DNA from 2 places in the Streptomyces ficellus genome. Region 1 is predicted to be linked to the other one. Evidence: riboswitches for the same ligand, from Rfam matches in the RefSeq annotation. Region 1 holds a riboswitch; the other holds the start of a gene.
What was found. A riboswitch is a leader RNA that binds a small molecule or an ion and turns the genes downstream of it on or off. The one in region 1 is predicted to bind glycine.
Positions count from the first base shown of each region.

Region 2: another riboswitch for glycine. It lies ahead of gcvT (glycine cleavage system aminomethyltransferase GcvT); the one in region 1 lies ahead of gcvP (aminomethyl-transferring glycine dehydrogenase).

Region 1 covers NZ_CP034279.1:6,265,998-6,271,746, forward strand. Annotated here, with positions in the region: gene EIZ62_RS28120 (DNA polymerase IV) at 1-1,352, shown strand, start outside; gene EIZ62_RS28125 (PRC-barrel domain-containing protein) at 1,280-1,645, opposite strand; glycine riboswitch at 1,760-1,859, shown strand; gene gcvP (aminomethyl-transferring glycine dehydrogenase) at 2,039-4,924, shown strand; gene EIZ62_RS28135 (DUF5999 family protein) at 5,061-5,267, opposite strand; gene EIZ62_RS28140 (hypothetical protein) at 5,518-5,749, opposite strand, start outside.
Region 2 covers NZ_CP034279.1:2,106,192-2,111,940, reverse strand. Annotated here, with positions in the region: gene glyA (serine hydroxymethyltransferase) at 1-475, opposite strand, end outside; gene gcvH (glycine cleavage system protein GcvH) at 488-865, opposite strand; gene gcvT (glycine cleavage system aminomethyltransferase GcvT) at 942-2,057, opposite strand; glycine riboswitch at 2,222-2,313, opposite strand; gene EIZ62_RS09045 (AAA family ATPase) at 2,487-3,155, shown strand; gene EIZ62_RS09040 (enhanced serine sensitivity protein SseB) at 3,231-3,977, shown strand; gene EIZ62_RS09035 (enhanced serine sensitivity protein SseB C-terminal domain-containing protein) at 4,014-4,805, shown strand; gene EIZ62_RS09030 (ABC transporter permease) at 5,125-5,749, shown strand, end outside.

The DNA of each region.
Region 1 (5,749 bases):
CCGCGTACCTGGTGCCGCGTTTCTCCCTCTACCGGGCGGTCAGCGACCAGGTCATGGAGCTGCTGCGGGGGCTGTCGCCGCTCGTCGAGCCGTTGAGCCTCGACGAGGCGTTCGTGGACCTCGAGGCGGGGGGCTCGGCGCATGACGCGGCGACCGCGCGGGAGGCCGGTGAGCGGCTGCGCAGGGACATCAGGGCGGTCACGGGACTGACGGGGTCGGTGGGCCTGGCCGGGTCGAAGATGATCGCGAAGATCGCGTCCGAGGAGGCCAAGCCCGACGGCCTGGTGCTGATCGAGCCGGGCACGGAGCGGGACCTGCTGGACCCCAAGTCGGTGCGCATCCTGCCGGGTGTGGGGCCCGCCACCGGAGAGCATCTGCGGCGGGCCGGCATGACGACGGTGGCGGACCTGGCGGCGGCGGGCGAGGACGAGCTGGTACGGCTGCTGGGCAAGGCGCACGGGGAGTCGCTGTACCGGATGGCGCTCGGGTACGACGACCGGCCGGTGGTGGCCGAGCGGGACGCCAAGTCCGTGTCGGTGGAGGACACCTTCGACGTCGACCTGCACGACCGGGTGCGGGTGCGCACGGAGGTGGAGCGGCTGGCCGAGCGGTGCGTGCGGCGCTTGCGCGCAGCGGGGCGCTCGGGGCGGACGGTGGTGCTCAAGGTGCGGAGGTACGACTTCTCGACGCTGACCCGGTCCGAGACCCTGCGCGGTCCGACGGACGACCCGGTGGTGGTGCGGGAGGCGGCGGCACGGCTGCTGGAGTCGGTGGACACCACCGGTGGCGTCCGCCTGCTGGGTGTGGGCGTCACGGGGCTCGCGGACTTCACGCAGGAGGACCTGTTCGCCCAGGCCGCCGCGGAGCGGGCGGAGGCGGAGCAGGCCGAGGCGGAGCGGGGTGCGCCGGCAGGAGTGGCCGCCGGGGCCGACCCGGCAGGGGCGGGTCCGGGTGGGGCGGGCGCGCCGGTGGGGCCGGAGGCGGTTGCGGGGGACGCGGTGGACGCGGCTGAGGGGGGCCGCGTGGCCGGTGCCGCGGTAGGAACCGGCGGCGCGCAGGAGCCGAGTGCCGTCGCGGGTGACGGGGAAGCGCGGACGTGGATGGCCGGCCAGGACGTGCGGCACGCGGAGTACGGGCCGGGGTGGGTGCAGGGCAGCGGCCTGGGGCGGGTCACCGTCCGGTTCGAGGAGCCCGGGTCGTCGCAGCCCGGGCGGGTGCGGACGTTCAGGGCCGGTGATCCGGACCTGGAGCCGTCCGACCCGCTGCCCCTCGTGCCGGGTCAGTCCTCCTGGCCGGCGAGCCTGCCGAAGTCACGGTCCGAGGAGGGAGGCGGGGGGAGCGCGAGCCCGTAGTGGTGGTAGAGCTGGAGCTCCTGCTCGGGGGACAGGTGGCGGCCGACCCCGAAGTCGGGGGCGTCCTTGATCAGGGCCCGTTCGTACGGGACGTGGAGGCCGTCGTCCGCGAGGTCGCTGGGCTCCAGCGGGACGAAGGCGTCGCGGCTGAAGAGGCCCGTGCGCACCGCGGCCCACTCCGGGACGCCGGTCGCGTCGTCCAGGTACACCTCGTCGATGGTGCCGATCTTGTGGCCGTTGCGGTCGAAGGCTTTGCGGCCGATCAGGCTGCGCGGATCGATGTCGGTCTGCACGGTCCCTCCAACTGGTCGCAACCGCTCTGTCAACACTACGAAAGTGCACATCGGTGACGTCGGCCACTCGAGGGATGGGGCGGGGACCTCGCTGGTAGGCTGGCAAATGGCCGCTGACCCCGTGCGGGAGAGTCCTCCGGAGAAACCTTTCGGAGGCGCCGAAGGAGCAAATCCTCCCCGGAATCTCTCAGGCACCCGGTACCGCACGGACGAGGTCACTCTGGAAAGCAGGGCGGGCGTCGGACGGCATCCGCTCTCACCGACGGTGAAAGCCGGCCCGCCCCTCGGGGAGGTCCGGTGAAGCTCTCAGGTTGAGATGACAGAGGGGGAGGCCGTCCGGGCACCCGCGCCGTGGTGCCCCTCGCAGGTCGTATCGACCAGGAGGCCCCCGCCATGACCGCCAACCGCATTCCGCTCTCCGTACTCGAACAGGGCATCCCGTTCGAGCAGCGGCACATCGGGCCCGACGAGGAGGCCCGCGCCAAGATGCTGGCGCAGGTCGGCTACGGTTCGCTCGACGAGCTCACGGCTGCCGCGGTGCCGGATGTGATCAAGAGCGCCGAGGCCCTCGGGCTGCCCGGCGCGCGCACCGAGGCCGAGGTCCTCGCCGAACTGCGCTCCCTCGCCGACCGCAACCAGGTGCTGGCCCCGATGATCGGCCTCGGCTACCACGGCACGTTCACGCCGCCGGTCATCCTGCGCAACGTCATGGAGAACCCCGCCTGGTACACCGCGTACACGCCGTACCAGCCGGAGATCTCGCAGGGCCGCCTGGAGGCGCTGCTCAACTTCCAGACCATGGTCGCCGACCTCACCGGGCTGCCGACCTCCGGCGCCTCGCTGCTGGACGAGGGCACCGCCGCCGCCGAGGCCATGTCGCTGGCCCGCCGCGTCGGCAAGGTCAAGAAGGGCGTCTTCCTGATCGACGCCGACGCCCTGCCCCAGACCATCGCCGTCATCGAGACCCGCGCCGAGCCGACCGGTGTCGAGGTCGTCGTCGCCGACCTGAGCGACGGCATCCCCGCCGAGATCGCCGAGCGCGGCGTCTTCGGTGTGCTGCTCCAGTACCCCGGTGCCTCCGGTGCCGTACGCGACATCAAGCCGGTCATCGACCAGGCCCACGAGCTGGGCGCCATCGTGACCGTCTCCGCCGACCTGCTGGCGCTGACCCTCCTCACCTCGCCGGGCGAGCTGGGCGCCGACATCGCGGTCGGCACCACCCAGCGCTTCGGCGTCCCCATGGGCTTCGGCGGTCCGCACGCCGGCTACATGGCCGTCCGCGACACGTTCGCCCGCAGCCTTCCGGGCCGGCTCGTCGGCGTCTCCGTCGACGCCGACGGCAACAAGGCGTACCGCCTGGCGCTCCAGACGCGTGAGCAGCACATCCGCCGGGAGAAGGCCACCAGCAACATCTGCACCGCACAGGTGCTGCTCGCCGTCATGGCCGGCATGTACGCCGTCTACCACGGCCCCGACGGACTCCAGCAGATCGCCCAGCGCGTCCACCGCTACGCCGTCGTGCTCGCCGACGGGCTCCGCGCGGGCGGCGTGGACGTCGTCCACGACACCTTCTTCGACACCGTCACCGTCCGCGTACCCGGCCGGGCCGCCGAGGCCGTCGCCGCCGCCCGCGAGAACGGGGTCAACCTCCGTCTCGTCGACGCCGACCACGTCTCCGCCGCCTGCGACGAGACCACCGCCCGCGCCCAGATCGTGGCCGTGTGGGACGCGTTCGGCGTGCGGGGCGACATCGAGGCGCTGGACGCCGCCGCGGGCGAGGTGCTGCCCGAGGCGAGCCTGCGCTCCGACGCGTACCTCACCCACCCCGTCTTCCACGCCCACCGCTCCGAGACGGCGATGCTGCGCTACCTGCGCAGGCTCGCCGACCGGGACTACGCGCTCGACCGCGGCATGATCCCGCTCGGCTCCTGCACCATGAAGCTGAACGCGACCACCGAGATGGAGCCGGTGACCTGGCCCGAGTTCGGCCAGATCCACCCCTTCGCGCCGGTCGACCAGGCCCAGGGCTATCTGACCCTGATCCGTGAGCTGGAGGAGCGCCTCGCCGAGGTCACCGGCTACGACAAGGTCTCCATCCAGCCCAACGCGGGTTCGCAGGGCGAGCTGGCCGGCCTGCTCGCCGTCCGCGCGTACCACCGCGCCAACGGCGACACGCAGCGCACCATCTGCCTGATCCCGTCCTCCGCGCACGGCACCAACGCCGCCAGCGCCGTGATGGCCGGGATGAAGGTCGTGGTCGTCAAGACCGCCGACGACGGCGAGATCGACGTCGAGGACCTGCGCGCCAAGATCGAGCAGTACCGCGACCAGCTGTCCGTCCTGATGATCACCTACCCGTCCACGCACGGCGTGTTCGAGGAGCACGTCGCGGACATCTGCGCCCAGGTCCACGAGGCCGGCGGCCAGGTGTACGTCGACGGCGCCAACCTCAACGCGCTGGTCGGCCTGGCGAAGCCCGGCGAGTTCGGCGGCGACGTCTCGCACCTGAACCTGCACAAGACGTTCTGCATCCCGCACGGCGGCGGTGGCCCCGGCGTCGGCCCGGTCGGCGTGCGCGAGCACCTCGCCCCCTACCTGCCCAACCACCCGCTCCAGCCGAGCGCGGGCCCGGACACCGGGGTCGGCCCGATCTCGGCCGCCCCGTGGGGCTCGGCCGGCATCCTGCCGATCTCCTGGGCGTACGTCCGGCTCATGGGCGGCGAGGGCCTCAAGCGCGCCACGCAGGTCGCCGTCCTCGCGGCCAACTACATCGCCAAGCGCCTGGAGCCGCACTACCCGGTGCTCTACACCGGCCCGGCCGGGCTCGTCGCCCACGAGTGCATCGTGGACCTGCGCCCGATCTCCAAGGCGACCGGCGTCAGCGTCGACGACATCGCCAAGCGTCTGATCGACTACGGCTTCCACGCCCCGACCATGTCGTTCCCGGTGGCCGGCACCCTGATGATCGAGCCGACCGAGAGCGAGGACCTGACCGAGCTCGACCGGTTCTGCGACACGATGATCGCGATCCGCGGTGAGATCGAGAAGGTCGCGTCGGGCGAGTGGCCCGCGGACGACAACCCGCTGCGCAACGCCCCGCACACGGCGGCCGCGCTGGGCGGCGAGTGGACGCACGCGTACAGCCGGGAGGATGCGGTGTTCCCGGCCGGGGTCGTCGCCTCCGACAAGTACTGGCCGCCGGTGCGCCGGATCGACGGCGCGTTCGGCGACCGGAACCTGGTGTGCTCCTGCCCGCCGCTGGACGAGTACGACGCCTGACGGACAGGGCGCCTGATGAGCGGGGCGCCTGACGGACACGGCGAAGGGCCGGTACGGGATCGGAATCCCGTACCGGCCCTTCGCCGTGCGGTGTGCGCGGTGCTTGGTGCGTGGTGCACGTGCGTGCGGTGGTGCCTCAGGCGGCCGTGACGACCTTCGAGGCGCTCAGCGGCCGGTGCGGCGCGATGATCTGGCCGTCCGGCAGCAGTTCACCGGTGTCCTCGAAGAGCAGGACGCCGTTGCACAGCAGGCTCCAGCCCTGTTCCGGGTGGTGAGCCACCAGGTGGGCCGCCTCCCTGTCGGCGGAGTCGGCGGTCGGACAGGCTGGCTGGTGCTGGCACATGGGTCGGTTCTTTCGCTGCGGTGTGGTGTGTGTCCTGCGGCTCGATGCGGTGTTCATGGCCGCCCCCCGTTTGTCGGTCGGTCCGTTCCCAGTGTTGCCCCACCGGCGTCAATCCGCAGGGATTTCGCGGCAGCGCTTCCTACTGCTTAATGACGTGTCACCCGCCCGGATGGTTCAGCCCAACCACACTGTCCCTTCGGGTGGTTCGTCATGGCCGCACCGGGCTAGTCCGAACGGACCGGGGAAGTCATCACGCCGTTGACTCCAGCAGCGGCGGCGGCACCAGACGCAGCGTCAGCACCGGCAGCAGATCGGCGACCCGGCACGGCAGGTGCGCGGCGATCCCGGGCGGGGCCGGGGCCAGCGGGATCAGCAGGTCGGCGGGGGCGGGGGAGCCCTCGGCCGGATCGGCCTCGGGGTCGCCGTGCAGCCAGAGGGTCAGCATGTACAGATCGGGTACGGAGAGCAGGCGCGGCTGGTGG
Region 2 (5,749 bases), 4.2 Mb from region 1:
CCTCGGCCATGTCGACCTGGCCCGTCGCGTCGTCGACGTGGTAGGCGACGACGTTGTAGAGCTTGCCGGAGAAGTTGATCTTCATGCCGTGGGTCAGGTGACCGCCGTGGGCCAGGTTCAGGCCCATGATCGTTTCGCCCGGCTTGAGCAGCGCGAACATCGCGGCGGCGTTGGCCTGGGCGCCCGAGTGCGGCTGGACGTTGGCGTGCTCGGCCCCGAAGAGCTCCTTGATGCGGTCGATGGCGATCTGCTCGACCACGTCGACGTGCTCGCAGCCGCCGTAGTAGCGGCGGCCGGGGTAGCCCTCGGCGTACTTGTTGGTCAGGACGGAGCCCTGCGCCTCCATGACCGCGACCGGGGCGAAGTTCTCCGAGGCGATCATCTCGAGGGTGGACTGCTGACGGTGGAGCTCGGCGTCGACGGCGGCGGCGACGTCCGGGTCCAGCTCGTGGAGAGGGGTGTTCAGAAGCGACATCGGAGAGGGTCCTTAGCTGCCGGAGAACGCGGTGTACTCGTCGGCGGAGAGCAGGTCCTTCGGCTCCTCCGCGACACGAACCTTGAAGAGCCAGCCGCCCTCGAACGGGGCGGTGTTCACCAGCGACGGGTCGTCGACGACGTCCTGGTTGGCCTCGACGACCTCGCCGGTCACCGGGGAGTACAGGTCGCTGACCGACTTGGTCGACTCCAGCTCACCACAGGTCTCACCCGCGGTCACCGTGTCACCGACCTCGGGGAGCTGCACGTACACGACGTCGCCGAGGGCGTTCGCCGCGTGCTCCGTGATGCCGACCGCCGACACGCCGTCCTCGGCGGCCGACAGCCACTCGTGCTCCTTGCTGTAGCGAAGCTGCTGGGGGTTGCTCATGACGCAAATTCTCCTGTACGCGGGGGAGTGCTGGTGCACGGGGTGGACGGGGTGGACGGACGGGTGGTGCGGGCGGTCACTTCTGGCGCTTGTAGAAGGGAAGCGCAACGACCTCGTACGGCTCATGAGTACCGCGGATGTCGACGCCGACCCCCTCGGTGCCCGGCGCGGCGTGCGCGGCGTCCACGTACGCCATGGCGATCGGCCGGCCCAGGGTCGGCGACGGGGCGCCCGAGGTGACCTCGCCGATCACCTTGCCGTCCGCGACCACGGACATCCCGGCGCGCGGCACCCGGCGGCCCTCGGCGATCAGGCCCACCAGCTTGCGCGGCGGGGCGATCTGCGCCCGCTCGGCGGCGGCCGTGAGGGCCTCCCGGCCGGTGAAGTCGCCCTCCTTCTCGAACTTGACCACCCGGCCCAGCCCCGCGTCGAACGGGGTCAGGGCCGTCGTCAGCTCGTGCCCGTACAGCGGCATGCCCGCCTCCAGGCGCAGCGTGTCGCGGCAGGACAGCCCGCACGGGATCAGGCCCACCGGGGCGCCCGCCTCCAGCAGCGCCCGCCACAGCTGCTCGGCGTGCCGCGGCTCCACGAACAGCTCGAAGCCGTCCTCGCCCGTGTAACCCGTACGGGCGATCAGCGCGGGGACGCCCGCGACCGTGCCGGGCAGACCGGCGTAGTACTTCAGCCCGTCCAGGTCGGCGTCGGTCAGCGACTTCAGGATGCCGGGCGACTCCGGGCCCTGGACGGCGAGCAGCGCGTACGCGTCGCGGTCGTCGCGCACGACGGTGTCGAAACCGCCGGCGCGGGCGGTGAGGGCGTCCAGCACGATCTGCGCGTTGGAGGCGTTGGCGACGACCATGTACTCGGTCTCGCCGAGCCGGTACACGATCAGGTCGTCGAGGATGCCGCCGTCCTCCTGGCAGATCATCGTGTAGCGGGCGCGGCCGACGCCGACGCTGCCGATGTTGCCGACGAGCGCGAAGTTCAGGAAGTCCGCTGCCTGCGGCCCTGTGACGGTGATCTCACCCATGTGGGAGAGGTCGAAGAGTCCGGCCTTCGTACGGACGGCGTTGTGCTCGTCGCGCTCGCTCCCGTACCGCAGCGGCATGTCCCAGCCCGCGAAGTCGGTCATGGTCGCGCCCAGCGCACGATGCACGGCATCGAGGGCGGTCAGGCGGGGGGCAGTGCTCATGGATGTGGCTCCCAGGTCCCAGGGCGGGCATGGCTCGAAGACGATCCTCCCCATCTGTCATCGGAACCTGAGAGGTTCACCGTGACCTCGGCGTACGCCGTACGCGCGGTCCTCGGCTTGCACCTTGGGTGGAGCCGCCGGGGCGGCCCGCTTTTCAGATCTGCCTCATCCACGCGGTACGGGGCCTGAGAGATTCAAGGGAGGAACTTGCTCCTTCGGCGCCCGGGCGGACCCGGAACTCTCCCGCGCGGATTCAAGCGGCCGGTATGCGGTTGTGGCGCACGAATGTGCGTCGGCGCGCACATCATTGCACGCGGTGTCCCCTCGGCAAATCGCTTGTGACTTATTACCCTTTCTTTACACTTCTTGGGCAAGGGTCGGGTCAACCGACCCAGGGATCCGGCAGGGGTTCTAGCAGGGGGAGTAGCGATGACGTTGCAGCACAGCGGGGCGTACGCGACCACCACGGGAGTGCCCGCACAGCCCGGTCTGCCCGCGCGCGGCCGGGCGGCCGCGACGCCCGCCCTGCCGGTCGTGCGCGACCTGCGGGACCGGGACGGGCGCTGCCCCCGGGCGCTGACCTTCGCGCCCGGCGACCTGGTGGTCGTCTCGGGCCTGCCCGGCAGCGGCAAGTCCACCCTGATCGCCCGGACGGCCCAGGGCCTCGGCATCGACTCGCAGGACGCCCGGGAGCGCTGGGAGCGCCGCGTGCCCGGCCTCCTGCCGTACGCGGTCTACCGCCCCCTCGTCCGGCTCGCCCACTACGGGGGCCTGTGGCGCACGCTGCGCTCCGGGCGGAGCGTCGTCGTCCACGACTGCGGCACCCAGGCCTGGGTGCGGCGCTGGCTCGCCCGGGAGGCCGCCCGGCGGGGCCGCGCCCTGCACCTGGTCCTGCTGGACGTCACCCCCGGCACCGCCCGGGAGGGCCAGCGCGAGCGGGGCCGCGGCGTGTCCGGGTACGCCTTCGGACGGCACCGCCGCGCGGTGGGGCGCCTGGTGCGGGACGCGCAGCGGGGCGTCGTGCCGCGCGGGTGCGCGTCAGCGGTCCTGCTGGACCGGCCCGCCGCGTCCGCGCTCACCCGGATCGCGTTCCCCTGATCCGCCGCCCCGCGGCCCCGCGTTAGGGTGCTGCGGGCAGCGACAGGCACACGCGGGGAAGGACCAGGAGCACCAGTGGACACTGCATGGCCGGGCAACGAGCTCGAAGAGGTGCTCGCCGCCTCGCTCGGCAACCCCGCGGCCGGCGGCCGCCTCGTCGAGGTCCTGGGCCGCAGCCACGTCTGGGTGCCCCTGCCGAACGGCGGCGCACCCGACAGCCGCGACCTGGACCTGCCCACCCTGGACCTCGACGGGCAGGTCTACGTGCCGGTCTTCAGCTCCGAGGCCCAGTTCGTCGCCTGCGCCGGCGCCCACATGCCCTACGCGGTCGCCCCGGCCGTCGAGTTCGCCCGCGGCCTGCCGCCCCAGGTCGGCATCGCCGTGAACCCCGGCGGCGCCGTCGGCGCCCCACTGCCCCCGCTCGTGGTCGCCGAGCTCTGCCGCGCCGGACGCACCCCGCTCGACGGCCCGGCCAGCGGCGGCCGGGTGCGGCTGTTCGAGCCGGACTGGCAGGAGGACCCGGTCGGCCTGCTGTCCGCCGCCTCCGCCGAGTTCGACGCCACCGGCACGGTGCTGACCGCGCGCCGCTGCCTCGCGAGCGTCGAGGGCGACAGCCCGTCCCTCTTCATCGGCGTGCAGCTCTCCTCCTGGGAGGGCGCCGAGCGCAACGTACCCATGGACGCCCTCGGCCGGGCGCTGGGGCGGGCCCAGGCGGCGGTGCCGTGGCCGGTCAACCTGGTGCTGCTCGACGTCGCACAGGACCCGGTGGCCGACTGGATGCTGGAGAAGGTGCGGCCCTTCTACCGGCGCGGGCACGCATAAGCTGGTCGGGTGGACGGAAGAGGGGCGGGACCCAGGGTGAGCGCGTCAGGCACCGCGGCGGCCGGAGCGGCGGCCGGACAGGTCGAGCACATGCTGAGCCAGGTGACGCCCGGGCGCCACGACACCTACGAGGCACTCCTGCACGCCCTCGCCGAGGGCCGGCTGTGGATGCTCCTCTGGCACGGCCGGGCCGGCTCGCCCGACGCCCAGTACGGCAACATGGAGGTCGACGGCCTCGGGTACGCCCCCTGCGTCACCTCCGCCCAGGAGCTCGCCGTCTCCGGCTGGAACCGCGCCCACGAGGTCGTCGCCGGCCGTGACATCGCCCGCGCCCTCTACCCCGACCACTGGGGCGTCTGGCTCAACCCGCACGCCCCGGGCGGCGGGGTCGGCATCCCGTGGCCCGACCTGCGCCGGATCGCCACCGGCCTCGACCGGATGCCCGCGGGCCCGCTGAAGCTGTCCGAACCGGGCATCCAGCTCCCGCAGTTCTACGCCCTGCTCACCCAGAACGCCCACCGCACGCCCGCCGTCCGCGCGCTGCGCCGCGCCTGGGTCCAGCCCGCCCTCGGCACCCCGTACCTCGCCATCGGGCTGGACCTGTACGACACCGGCCAGGGCTCCGTCGACGCGGTGCGCGCCATGATGCAGCAGTCCATCGCCGCCGTCCCCGACGGCCTGCCCGTCTCCACGGTCGCGATGTCCGACGAGCACGACCCGGTGGCCATGTGGCTCCGGGCGAACGCCCGCCCCTTCTACGACCGCGAGGCGCACCTCACCGCGCCCGTCGTGCCCGGTACGGGGTACGGCTACCCGCCCCGCGGCTGACCTCCCCGCCTGTCCGTTTTCGCCTGTCCGTTTCGCTTCCATAGCGGCCGAGTTGGTCCGCTGAGCCGCCCGTCGCGTCCGTATAGCGGAAGCACACGACCCGCATCACGGTTGCGCAAACATTCGTGATGGGGTCTGGCGGGTGATCGTGAACCCATTGAAGACTCCCCCCAACCAGGGGTGGTCGCACATGCGTGCAGCGCAATGTCACACATGCGTCCGGCGTATCCGCGTACTCCCCTGAACGGGCCGCGCCGCAGATCCGGGCGGTCCGTCGAGCACTGCCGGCGACCGTCGGCACGGGCGAGCACGAGGGACGATGACCGCACCCATTGAGACCACCGGATCACAGGCCGAGGCGGCGCCGGAGGCCGTACTGGCAGGCGTCAAGTCCAAGCAGATCGAGGGCCGTTCGCTCGGCCAGATCGCCTGGACCCGCTTCAAGCGGGACAAGCTGGCCGTGACCGGCGGAGTGATCGTCGTCCTGCTCATCCTGATCGCCCTGCTGTCCCGGCCGCTCCAGTCCCTGCTGGGCCTGGACCCGAACGCCTTCCAGCAGGACCTGGTCGATCCCAACACCTCGCTGCCCAAGGGCGGGTTCGGCGGGATGAGCCTGGACCACCCGCTGGGCGTGGACCCGAAGTTCGGGCGCGACATCCTCGCCCGGATCCTGGAGGGCTCCTGGGTCTCGCTGGTCGTGGCGTTCGGCGCGACGATCCTGTCCAACATCATCGGCGTGGTCCTCGGCCTGGTCGCCGGGTACTACGGCGGCCGGGTGGACACCGTCGTCAGCCGGCTGATGGACACCTTCCTGGCCTTCCCGCTGCTGCTGTTCGCCATCGCCATCTCGGCGACGCTCCAGGGCGGCGCCTTCGGCCTGGAGGGCCTGCCGCTGCACATCGGCGTGCTGATCTTCGTCATCGGGTTCTTCAACTGGCCCTACA